Regions from separate parts of the Paenibacillus sp. MT86 genome, predicted to be linked through region 3. Evidence: riboswitches for the same ligand, from Rfam matches in the RefSeq annotation. Region 3 holds a riboswitch; each other region holds the start of a gene.
The links. A riboswitch is a leader RNA that binds a small molecule or an ion and turns the genes downstream of it on or off. The one in region 3 is predicted to bind ZMP and ZTP.
Positions count from the first base shown of each region.

Region 1: linked by a shared signal. The riboswitch ahead of AC3RCL_RS11670 (bifunctional 5,10-methylenetetrahydrofolate dehydrogenase/5,10-methenyltetrahydrofolate cyclohydrolase) and the one ahead of purT (phosphoribosylglycinamide formyltransferase 2) in region 3 are both predicted to bind ZMP and ZTP.
Region 2: linked by a shared signal. The riboswitch ahead of rpiB (ribose 5-phosphate isomerase B) and the one ahead of purT (phosphoribosylglycinamide formyltransferase 2) in region 3 are both predicted to bind ZMP and ZTP.

Region 1 covers NZ_CM179499.1:2,636,836-2,640,982, forward strand. The annotation lists gene AC3RCL_RS11660 (TIGR03943 family putative permease subunit) at 1-176, opposite strand, end outside; gene AC3RCL_RS11665 (permease) at 284-1,294, opposite strand; ZMP/ZTP riboswitch at 1,449-1,528, shown strand; gene AC3RCL_RS11670 (bifunctional 5,10-methylenetetrahydrofolate dehydrogenase/5,10-methenyltetrahydrofolate cyclohydrolase) at 1,595-2,443, shown strand; gene AC3RCL_RS11675 (LacI family DNA-binding transcriptional regulator) at 2,740-3,732, shown strand; gene AC3RCL_RS11680 (glycoside hydrolase family 32 protein) at 3,913-4,147, shown strand, end outside.
Region 2 covers NZ_CM179499.1:6,511,786-6,515,932, reverse strand. The annotation lists gene AC3RCL_RS29765 (L-threonylcarbamoyladenylate synthase) at 1-379, shown strand, start outside; gene AC3RCL_RS29760 (manganese efflux pump MntP) at 449-1,012, shown strand; gene AC3RCL_RS29755 (low molecular weight protein arginine phosphatase) at 1,069-1,656, shown strand; ZMP/ZTP riboswitch at 1,764-1,845, shown strand; gene rpiB (ribose 5-phosphate isomerase B) at 1,960-2,424, shown strand; gene AC3RCL_RS29745 (TIGR01440 family protein) at 2,505-3,089, shown strand; gene glyA (serine hydroxymethyltransferase) at 3,368-4,147, shown strand, end outside.
Region 3 covers NZ_CM179499.1:2,806,254-2,810,400, forward strand. The annotation lists gene dapA (4-hydroxy-tetrahydrodipicolinate synthase) at 1-669, opposite strand, end outside; gene AC3RCL_RS12480 (LysR family transcriptional regulator) at 781-1,656, shown strand; ZMP/ZTP riboswitch at 1,717-1,797, shown strand; gene purT (phosphoribosylglycinamide formyltransferase 2) at 1,880-3,040, shown strand; gene AC3RCL_RS12490 (MATE family efflux transporter) at 3,359-4,147, shown strand, end outside.

The DNA.
Region 1 (4,147 bases), 170 kb from region 3:
CCGAAAGCTATGAACAACAGCGGCACCGGACAGAGCAGAAGCAGGGTCTGCATATGGGGAGCCAAGTAATAGTCCAGCGAATTTGATGCGTTCAGATGCATGATATAGGCGGCCAGAGCTGCGATAAGCAGCGATCGCAGTATATAGTGGCTTCGCAGGCTCAGACGGGGCTTCACGTCCCGAACACCTCCAATCTCAAGTGGATATCCGAAGGCATAACAGCCTGAAGGTGCCGTTATTCCAACCGTTTTCGTGTATTGCCACTCCAGTTTGTTTACTACACCTAACCGCCGAATAGCGCGTTGACGGCTACAGAGCCGATAAAGACAAGCGTAATCACCAGCAGGCTTAAGCCGATCACGAATTTGGTCTTGAAGGTAGCCGACAGCATGAGCAGGCTTTTGAAATCCAGCATCGGGCCGAGAACCAGGAAGGAAACCAGCGGGCCGACGGTAAAGGTGTGCGTGAATGCCGATGCCACGAAGGCGTCCGAAGTTGAGCAGAGGGACAGGATGAAGGCAAATCCCATCATGAACAGATAGGAGGCGGCAGGACCGTTCCCCAGAGCCAGCAGCTCCTCCCTCGGAATGAAGGATTGGATGCAGGCCGTCAGGAAAGCGCCCAGGACTAAATATTTGCACATCTCGATCAGCTCGTCTCCGGCGTGGACAAACATGCTTCTCCAGGTTTTGGGATGCTCATGCAACAAACGTTCCCCCTTGCTGGAGCCCTGTTCGGCGAACTCTTGAAAGGAACGCTTCAGGGGGCTGCTTCTTGAAAAAACATAAACGAGCAAACCCGTCGTCACCGCGACTGCAAAAGCCAGTCCCATTCGTCCGATCGTCACTTCGGGATGCGAACGGAAGGCCATGATCGTTGATGCGAATACAATGGGATTCAGAATAGGACCGCTGAGGATAAAGGTGACGGCGATATAGGCGGGCATCCCCTTCAGCATCAACCTGCGAACGACCGGGATCATCCCGCATTCGCAGATGGGAAACAGGATGCCGAGCATGGAAGCGAACAGGACGCCAACCATCGGATTCTTCGGCGTGAGACGCCGCACCCATTGCTCTTTTACGAACAGCTGCAGAAGGGACGACAGCAGCACTCCAAGCAAAATGAAAGGAAGTGCCTCAAGGAAGATGCCCGTGAAGACGGTTTTAACCTGCTGCAGGTCTTGGCTGGGTATGGGGTTTAAGTCCTTCTGCAGCCATATCGTCAAGACCGGAATCACGAACACAAGCGGCAGTATAAAGGGCAGCATTTTGAAGATCGCCGGATATCTCATCAAGGCCTCCTGGAACGAATTGTTCTTAGGACATTCTATGCTTGTACCATCGGCAACATACGTGATTTCAGGCAACAAATCAAAAACTTTACGATTAAAGGGCGGCCGCATAGCCGGTGGCGCGAAGTCCAAAGTCGTGATATATTAAAAAAAGTTATCCATGTGTTACTGGCGTAGCTTGGGTTACCAAGAGGGAGCACATGGGATCATATGCCGTACGCCTGGGCAAGAGGTAAGGAGACGTTCGAGTCGCCTTGCCTCTTTATGTTTTTTAATACAATGGCGAAGGAGCGGATTAGCATGAGTAAGGAACCCGTAATTTTGGATGGAAAAAAAGTATCCGATGATATCAAGGCAAAGCTGGCGGTGAAGGTACAGGAATTGAAACAGCAAGGGGTAACCCCTTGTCTGGCAACGATTCTGGTTGGCGATGATCCTGCTTCGGCGACCTATGTGCGGATGAAGGGAAATGCGTGCGAGCGGCTTGGCATCATATCCAAAAAAGTAGTGCTGGAGACATCGACAACGACGGAGGAGCTGATCGCCGCGATTCAAGCACTGAACGAGGATCCGGACGTCCACGGTATTCTGCTTCAGCACCCGGTACCGCACCATATCGATGAGCGGGCGGCTTTTGATGCCATCGACATGAAAAAAGACGTGGATGGAGTAACCACGCTCGGGTTCTCGCAAAATGCGTTTGGTTTCGCCGATTACCCGTCATGTACGCCGGCGGCGATTATCGCGATTATGGACTATTACAGCTTGCCGATCGAAGGGAAGCATGCGGTGGTGGTCGGACGCAGTCCGATTTTGGGCAAGCCGGTATCGATGATGCTGCTCAATCGCAACGCCACGGTTACGATCTGCCATTCGAGAACGAAGAACCTTGGGGAGATTGTGTCCCAAGCGGATATTGTGGTTGCGGCCGTAGGCAAGCCTAATTTCATTCAAGGGGACTGGATCAAGCCGGGTGCCGTCGTGTTGGACGCCGGTTACAATAAAGGGAATATCGGGGACTGCGATTACGAAGCCTGCGCCAAGGCGGCTTCCGCAATCACGCCGGTACCGGCGGGCGTCGGCCCCGTGACGATAGCGACTTTGCTGAAGCATACCGTCGAATCGGCCGAGCGAACCGTCCAAGCTTAAGGGAATGCACTTGACTACTTGCACGTGAAGCAAGGCTGCACCCATGAATCATCCCCTTCGAATCTTTCATTTCATGCCAGAGCCTGGAACATAGAAGCCAATATGGACCATGCAATGCTAGGCTTGGAGCCCCATTTCACGGACCCCTGGACGTCATGGTATAGTTAGGAATAAGAGAAATACGAAGGGGAGAGATTCATGTTTATACGAATCATGGCCTGTTGTGCGGGACAACAGGGAGCTCCAGAGAATGATCCGTTCGATGCAGCGCTGCTAACGGCTCCGGAGATCTTGGCATGAAGAACACGATCGCCGATATTGCCCACAAAGCCGGAGTTGCCAAAAGCACGGTCTCCCGTTTCTTGAACGGAGGATCCGTCAGTCATGCGACACGCCGCAAGATTGAGCAGGTTATTCAGGAAACCGGCTATATCCCGAATTCTTTTGCGCAAAGCCTGAAAGCGAAAAAAACGAGCATGATCGGCACCATTATGCCGCGTCTGGACTCCTTCTCCGCATCGCAGACTGTCGCCGGCATGGACGAAGAATTAAGAAAACACGGATATCAGCTACTGATCATCAACGCAAGCCAGGATTTATCCAGGGAGATCGAAGCGCTGTATGATCTCGCCAGACAAAAAATATCAGGCATTATTCTGTTCGCCACGCAGGTGACGGAAACACATCTTGCCGCGATTCAAGAGATCGGCATTCCGGTCATTCTGCTCGGACAACAGCATGACCATGTCCACAGCATGATCTATAACGATTATGCCGCAGGTTATGACATGGGCCGGTACGTGCTGTCGATGGGACATCGTCAAATTGCCTATATCGGGGTGACGGAAAAGGACGTAGCCGTCGGAGTCAAGCGGAAGGAAGGGTTCCTCAAAGCGGTAAGCGAGTATGAAGAGGCGGAAGCGGTTCTCTATGAGAGTGGATTCAAGATGTCGGATGGTGTGAAGACGGCATGCTCCATGTTTGAGCTGAACCGAACGCTGCCAACGGCCGTGGTCTGCGCCACGGACAACATTGCGCTGGGCGTGATGAAAGCGGCGCACATGAAAGGCATCCCTATTCCCGACCAACTTTCCGTTACCGGATTTGGCGGATACGACGTAACCGAGGTGATTCATCCCGGGTTAACAACGGTGAAATATGGATATTTCCAAGCGGGCCACCTCGCGGCACAGCATATTATGAAGCTGGTCAACGACGAGCCGGTGGATTTCCTGACGGTCATGAATTGCGAGATGATTCATCGGGAAAGCGTTGACAATCTGAATTAGGTATTTTATACTTCAAATAACGGAACCGGTTCCAAACCGAGTGTTTGCTTGGTATTGGAACTGAGTTCATTATTTTTACCTTTGATTGGAACCGGTTCCACTGCAGTTGGATTTATTCGCGTGCACGCGTAGCACGATCTGCTTGATTTTTCAGGAAGCCTATTTATAAGGAGAAGAGATATGGACAGAGAACTGAAATACCGACGCCTGGATCAGGCTTCTCCCGAAGAGCTTTCCTCCTTAAGGAAGAAAGTGCGATTGAGCGAATGGAGGCAAAAATTTCACGTGCAGCCCATCATGGGCCTGATGAATGATCCCAATGGATTTTCTTATTACAACGGAGAGTATCACTTGTTTTACCAATGGTTTCCTCTGGGCACGTTTCACGGCTTGAAATACTGGTACCATACTTCCT
Region 2 (4,147 bases), 3.3 Mb from region 3:
GCCGGGCATGAAGTACACGCACTACGCACCGAAGGGTGCGATGTGCGTGGTGCAGGGCCCGCGTGCCGACGCGGTGTCGGCACGCATCGCGGCCGAGCTCGAGGCGGCGGCCCGGCGCGGGGAGGTGACCGGCGTGCTGTCGTTCGACGAGCACATCGGTCGCTACCGCGCGGACGTTGCCGTCTCGCTCGGCAGCCTGGCCGCGCCGGAGGAAGCGGCCCGCCGGCTGTACGCCGGCCTGCGCCGCTTCGATGAAGAAGGCGCGACTTTCATCCTGGCCGAAGCGTGCCCGGAGCAGGGGCTTGGCGCAGCCGTCATGAACCGGCTGCTGAAGGCCGCGGGACATCACATCGTCCACGTCAATGCCGATGCCGATTGAACGGTTTTAGCATGATTTCCCCCTTGTCCGCATATGGTGTACAAGACCATGGGACTTGGGGGAATGGGGATGTTGGAGGCGTCTGTCCAATCGGGACAGCTTGCGGCGATTCTGCTGATGGCGGTTGCACTCGGGCTAGACGCATTTTCGCTTGGCATCGGAGTCGGAATGAGAGGCGGCATGCGTTTAGGCCATATGCTGGCCATCAGCTTCATGATCGCATTGTTTCACATGCTTATGCCGCTGGCGGGCTTATTTGCCGGCCGCTATGTAGGCATGCTGCTGGGGCACGTCACAGGGTTTGCGGCAGGCGGGCTGCTCCTCCTGCTGGGTGGACATATGCTGTACAATGCCTGGCAGGGTGGCGAAGGTCAGCGAATTCATCCTACCGCGTTCTTGGGCATGCTGCTGTTTTCGCTCAGCGTCAGCATCGACTCCTTCTCGGTAGGCGTTTCGCTCGGGATGTTCGTGGATGATGTGCTGCTGATCGTGATCTCCTTCGGTGTCGTGGGCGGTTTGCTGTCCATTCTCGGCCTGCTGCTCGGCCGTCAGGCGAGCAACAAGCTGGGAGAGTACGGCGAAATGCTGGGCGGACTGATTTTGATCATCTTTGGCGTGATGTTTATCTTTTGACGCAATATTTGTTACAATAATCCCAAAACAACCTATCAACGGGGAGGTACGGGACCGTGAAAAATATATTGTTTGTCTGCACGGGGAATACGTGCCGCAGCCCAATGGCGGAAGGGATGCTGCGCAAGCTCGCCAAACAGCGGGGCATTCCGCTGGAAACGCAATCCGCCGGCGTCTCGGCCGTAGACGGCATGCCGGTATCCCGTCATGCGGAATCGATACTGCGGGACCAGGATATTCAAGATCGCTTGGTATCTAAGCCGCTGACCGCGAATCTGGTGGAATGGGCAGACCTGATTCTGACGCTGACCCAGTCGCATAAGCAGTATGCGATTCGGCAGTTCCCGCATGCCGCCGACAAGATGCACACGCTGAAGGAGTTTGTGGAGGATGACCGGCGGGTGCTGGATGATCTGCGGGAGCAGGACAGCCTGTACGCGACGCTCGAGCTGGCCAGATCGCTGGGCCGCGATGTCAGCGACCGCGACCGGGAGCGTCTGATCGAGCTGCGCCAGCGCATTCCGAGCTTCGATATCTCCGATCCTTTCGGCGGCTCGCGGGAGGAATACGAGGCGACGGCGGCGGAGATTCGGACGGCGCTCTTCCGCCTGCTGGACAAGCTGGAAGCGGATCAGCATAAATAGGATCGGGTTCCACGGAAGCGAAGAGTGAATCTGGATCCGGGCTCAATCTGGCTAAAAAAGCCGCTTGCCTTTCGCAGGGTATTGCTTTAAGATGAAGGTGAAAAACATGAATCCGATGTAACTGGCGACGAAGTGGATGAAACCACGATGGAGCATCGGAATATACGGCCGGTCGCCTGGGCAAAGAGCATTTGGAGCACAATACGTGCGCCGACTGCTCTTTTTTCGTCTTTTGCGTGGAGTTTGGGTTATAATGAAACAAGCTAAAACGCAAAAGCGAACATTCGAGGGGGTTTTTCATAGATGAAAATTGCATTGGGTACCGATCATGCCGGCATTCGTCTGAAAGAGGAGATCGTGGAGGTCATTCGGGGTCTTGGACACGAGGTGGAGGATCTTGGCTGCGGCTGTTCCGATTCCGTGGATTATCCCGATTACGCGCTTCCGGTGTGCGAGAAGGTGGTCTCGGGTGAAGCGGATCGGGGCATTCTGATCTGCGGAACGGGAATCGGCATGAGCATTGCCGCCAACAAGGTGCCGGGCATCCGCTGCGCGCTGACGCATGATGTATTTTCGGCCAAAGCCACGCGTGAGCATAATGACAGCAACGTGATTGCGCTGGGCGAGCGCGTCGTCGGCCCCGGGCTTGCTGCCGAGATCGTCAGCGCATGGCTGACAACGAATTTCAGCCAGGGCGAACGCCATGTCGGCCGCGTGAACAAGATCAAGGCCATCGAGGAGCGTTACCTGAAGAGCGAATCGCGATAGGTCAACGCGTAAAGCTGCTGCGGTTATTGCGTATGGAATGAAGCATCTTCTGTGAAAAAAATCATCGGGAGGACTGTGACATGACGGATATCTCCAAGGTTTCCTTGAGCGAACAGACGGCGCGGATCGTCCGCGAACTGGCCGAAGCGGCAGCCTTAGGACCGGGCAAGGTGCTGGTCATCGGAGCCAGCACCAGTGAAGTGGTCGGACGCCGGATCGGCACAGGCGGCGCTCTTGAAACGGCGCAGCAGCTTCTTCAGGGCATTGCCGAGGTTCAAGCGGAATTCGGCTTCGCTGTAGCCTACCAATGCTGTGAGCATTTGAACCGGGCGCTTGTCATGGAGCGGGGACTGCTTGAAGAGCTGCGCCTGACGGAAGTGGCGGCTGTACCGATTCCGGGGGCGGGAGGCTCCATGGCCTCGGCGGCGTATCGGAGTATGAAGGAGCCCTGCCTTGCGGAATCCATTGAGGCCCATGCGGGCGTCGATATCGGCGAGACGCTGATCGGCATGCATTTGCGAAGAGTGGCGGTTCCGTTCAGGCCGAGCGAGCGTTATATCGGCGATGCGCGCGTAACGGCGGCTTACACCCGGCCGAAGCTGATCGGCGGAGAACGCGCCGTGTACCGGCTTGAGCAGCGGGATGATTCCAAGCTGTGCGATTGAATCGAATGAGAACTCACTTTTAAGAGGTTGTTCAAAAAGTCCGCTTTTGATCACGAAGTGAATCAGGAAGTGGGCTCGGCATCGAATCTTGAATTCAGCCGGGCCTTCCGGTGCTCACGTACCCACAACGTACGCTCCGCTCCTCACTTCCTAGCTTCATCCAACCTTCTCGGTGCTGAAAACCGACCTTTTTGAACACGTACTTTTAAGTAATTTTGTAAATTTGTAGTTTAAACTTTGCAGAAAAAAATAACGATTGATTATGGGAGGATATGAACATGATGGAACATTTGCGGAAGAATGACCCGGCTGTATTGGAAGCGATGGATTTGGAACTGAAGCGTCAACGCAGCAACATCGAGCTGATTGCCTCCGAGAACATTGTCAGCGAAGCGGTTATGGAAGCCATGGGGACGGTGCTGACGAATAAATATGCGGAAGGCTACCCTGGCAAGCGCTATTACGGCGGCTGTGAGCGTGTGGATATCGTGGAGGATATCGCCCGTGACCGCGCGAAGGAATTGTTCGGTGCCGAGCATGCCAACGTTCAGCCGCACTCCGGCGCCCAAGCGAACATGGCGGTGTATTTGGCTGCGCTCAAGCCTGGAGATACCGTGCTCGGCATGAACCTGGCCCACGGCGGCCATTTGACTCACGGAAGCCCGGTTAACGCGTCCGGCCTTCTGTACAATTTCGTTGCATACGGCGTGCAGGAAGACACGTTCCTTATCGATTACGACGAAGTCCGCAAAGCGGCTTTCAAACACCGTCCTCGTCTGATCGTGGCGGGTGCAAGTGCATATCCTCGCATCATTGATTTCGAGAAGCTTGCTGCCATCGCGAACGACGTAGGCGCATTGTTCATGGTCGATATGGCTCATATTGCGGGTCTTGTTGCCGCGGGTCTTCACCCGAATCCGGTTCCGCATGCCCATTTCGTAACCACCACGACGCACAAGACCCTTCGCGGACCTCGCGGCGGCATGATTCTGTGCAAGAAGGCATGGGCACAGGCGATCGACAAAGCGGTGTTCCCAGGCTCCCAGGGCGGACCGCTC
Region 3 (4,147 bases):
TAATTGATACACACGAATAAAAGCCTCGGTATTCACATTGGCCGACGCTAAAATGCCCCCGGATGCACCATGACGCAGCATCTCATGAAAGCGGACATCGTCCCCGCATAGAACAGGCTTCGTATCGTATGGAGACAAGCTTCTCATAAGCTCCGTACTCGCAGTGCTGTCCTTCATTCCGATGACACCGGGGATCTCCATGATTCTTCGAATGACATCGACCGGTAAGGAAATTCCAGTGCGCGAAGGAACTTCGTACAAAATAACCGGTATCCCCACCTCCGCGACTTTGCAGAAATGTTGTATAATGCCCTCAATCGAAGGGCGGCTGTAATACGGCGTGACCACCAATACCGCGTCTGCCCCGATATGTCCTGCCCATTCCGTCCGCTTCATGCTGGAGAACGTATCGTTGGTACCCGTACCAATAATGACCGGCAATTGCCGCACGTCCAGACCTTTTCGCGTTTCCTCCACTACCTGAACGACCTCTTCCCAAGTTACCGTCGGCACCTCTCCGGTCGTACCGTTGATGATCAATCCTTGAATGTCATGGGATAACAAATTCTCCAAATAACGATGATAAGACGGAACATCCAATGCGTATTCATGTGAAAAGGGAGTGACCACCGGAACATAAATACCTCTCAAATCTTGCGGACTCAACATGATCTTTCCTCCATTTCATGAATTGTGGCTTTACTTTACCATGGGAATCGGGATCGGGGTTATCTATAATATTAGATAGTTATTATCAATATTATTGATGAGGAGAGAGCGATGGAACTGATCTATCTGCAAACCTTCAGGGAGGTTGCTGTTCGAAAGAGCTTTACTAAAGCTGCTGACGAATTGGGTTATGCACAATCCAGCGTTACCACCCAGATCCAGAAGCTGGAGAAGGAGTACGGCGTCAAGCTGTTTGAACGGTATGGTAGAGGCCTGCGCCTGACGAAGTCAGGGGAGGAGCTGTTCAAGTATGCTGTCCAAATGCTGGATCTGTTCCAGCAGTCTAAGGAAAAGCTGACGAAACAAGGCGGGGGCATCTTATCGATTGGAACGATCGATTCGCTTGCCGCATATTTTCTTCCATCCGTCCTTCATCGGCTAAGACAGGAGCATGAAGATCTTGCCATCCGCTTGCAAACGGATCGTGAAGATAGCATCGTCAGTAAGGTAAGAGAGGGCGAGTACGATCTCGGGCTTATTCTGGAGAACAAACCGGAAGACACTTCATTGAATTGGATCTCGATCCGGGAAGAGCCCCTCCATCTGATTGCCCATCCGGATCATCCGCTTCACAGGTTGCCCGTCATCGAGCTGGAGCATCTGGCTGATTACGAATGGATTATGACCGAGGATACTTGCAATTACCGAATCATGTTGGAAAAAGTGCTGCGCGCCGGCGGAGCTCCTGTTCGTATTGGTTTGGAATTGGGCAACCCCGAGGCAATCAAAAGATATCTCATGTCCGGTACCGGCATCTCCCTATTGCCGAGAATGGTAGCAGAGGAGGAAATCAAGAGGGGAGAGCTGGCGGTTCTTCCCTTTCAACACCCTGACATTCGACTGGACATCCAGATTGTCGTTCATCCTAAGAAATGGCTGTCACACTCGCTTCAGGATATGATCGAAATGTTGAAGTCTAAATCCTAAGGACGCAGGCTGATATTGCATTTAACGAAAATATTCAGTATCATTTATGTAACAATGTATAGGTTTATGTGTGACTGGCGTAGCATGGGGAACCATGAGGGAGCACATGAATGACAACGGCCGTACGCCTGGGCAGAGGTAAGGGAGTTTATTTCCCTTACCTCTTTATTATTTTCTTGGGCTTCTATCGTCTCTGAAACTATGAAAAGGGGATAAAACAACGATGTTCAAAACGAAAAAAATATTGCTGCTGGGATCCGGAGAACTAGGGAAAGAAGTCGTAATTGAAGCACAACGATTGGGTGTCCAAACCGTAGCCGTCGATCGTTATGCCGATGCTCCTGCCATGCACGTTGCCGATCACAGCCATGTGATCGATATGCTGGACGGAGAGAAGCTGCGCGCTATTATTGAGTTGGAAAAGCCGGACCTGATCGTTCCGGAGATTGAAGCGCTGGCTACTGCGGAGCTGGTGAAGCTGGAGGATGAGGGGTTTCGGGTGATTCCTACCGCCAGAGCCGCAAAGCTTACGATGGACCGTGAGGGGATCCGCCGGTTGGCATCAGAGGAGTTGGGTCTGCCGACTGCGGACTATCGATTTGCCGATACCTATGAGGAATTCAAGCAGTCTGTCCTGGACATGGGTTTTCCGTGCGTGATCAAACCGTTGATGAGCTCCTCCGGCAAAGGTCAAAGCGTGTGCCGTTCGGAAGGGGATATCGAGTCCTGCTGGAACATCGCCATGGAAGGCGGCCGCGTGCAGAACGGAAGGGTGATCATTGAGGAATTCATTTCATTCCAGTCGGAAATCACGCTTCTGACCGTCCGCTCCGTCAATGGAACAAGCTTCTGTGCGCCGATCGGGCATATTCAGGAAAGCGGAGATTATATCGAATCGTGGCAGCCGCACGACATGTCTGAAGCGCAAATCGAGGAAGCTAAATATATTGCGCGGAAGATTACCGACGAGCTTGGCGGATACGGCTTGTTCGGCGTTGAATTATTTTTGGCCGAGGATAAGGTGTACTTCAGCGAGGTATCCCCGCGTCCGCATGATACTGGGCTGGTTACGCTGGTCACGCAAAATCTATCCGAATTTGCGCTTCATGTCCGTGCCATTCTCGGGTTTCCGATACCAGAGATCGAATTGATCACGCCGGGAGCCAGCCGCCCCCTGAAAGCCGGCCGAGAGCTGGAAGACTATACGATTACAGGCGCCGATCAAGCGCTGGCCGTTCCGAATACGCAGCTTCGCATGTTCGGCAAACCGGTAACCAAGGTCGGAAGACGAGTAGCAGTCGCGCTGTCAACCGCCGGCGATGTCGAAGAAGCGCGGTCACGTGCGAAGCTGGCCTTGGATAAGCTTGCCGTCGAAGAGGCATAAACATCGGAATTCCATAGGGATATCACATGTCATCATGTTGAAAAGGCCAACCGAAATGACCGGTTGGCCTTTTCAGTTATAGAGAAATCAGGGATCCAAATCGGGTACAGACTCTTCTAATGACGAGTACTTGCTTTTAGTTTTGATTTCGGGAATAAATAGGGAGAAATTTATGTTCTTTCATGATAAGATACACAAGAATACAAACGACCCTCACCCATTATAATGTTTCCATTCGATGCGATAAGCGCTGTTTGAAGCATAATATTTCAAATAAATCTCTAGAGGAACGTTTATTGACGGCATAGGAGAATCTACATGAGAGACATGACGCAAGGAAGTCCGATCAAGCTGATTATCATGTTTACCATCCCGCTTTTGATCGGTAATATTTTTCAACAATTTTACAACATGGCGGACACCCTTATCGTGGGACGTACCATTGGCGTGAACGCACTTGCAGCCGTTGGCTCGACAGGCAGCATTTTGTTTTTTGTCATCGGCTTTGCCCAAGGCTTGACGGCTGGCTTGTCTATCATAACGGCACAGCGTTTTGGAGCTAAGGATATCGCAGGCGTCCGCAAAAGCGTGGGAACGAGTATATGGATCAGTCTGGTGTTCACGGTATTCCTCACCATCGTGAGCGTTATATTTACGAGACCCGTCCTCGTCATGATGAACACCCCTGCCGAAATTTTGGATGATGCGTATTCGTATCTGATCGTCATTAACTGGGGCGTCGGCGCGGCCGTTCTGTTTAATTTGCTGGCTAACCTGCTCCGCGCTCTCGGCGACAGCCGGACGCCGCTTCTCTTCCTGGTCGTTGCAAGCATTCTGAACATCGTGCTCGACCTCTTATTCATTCTCGTATTTAAGATGGGAGTCGCCGGAGCCGGACTTGCCACGGTTGTATCGCAGCTGTTCTCCTGCCTGCTCTGTCTGATCTACATTCATAAGAAGGTCCCGCTCCTTCAATTCAAGAATGCCGACTGGTCCATCGATTGGAAATTTATTCGCCAGCATATGTGGGTAGGTTTTCCGATGGGCTTCCAAGCCTCCATTATCGCCATCGGAGCCATTATTCTGCAGATCACGCTAAACGGTCTC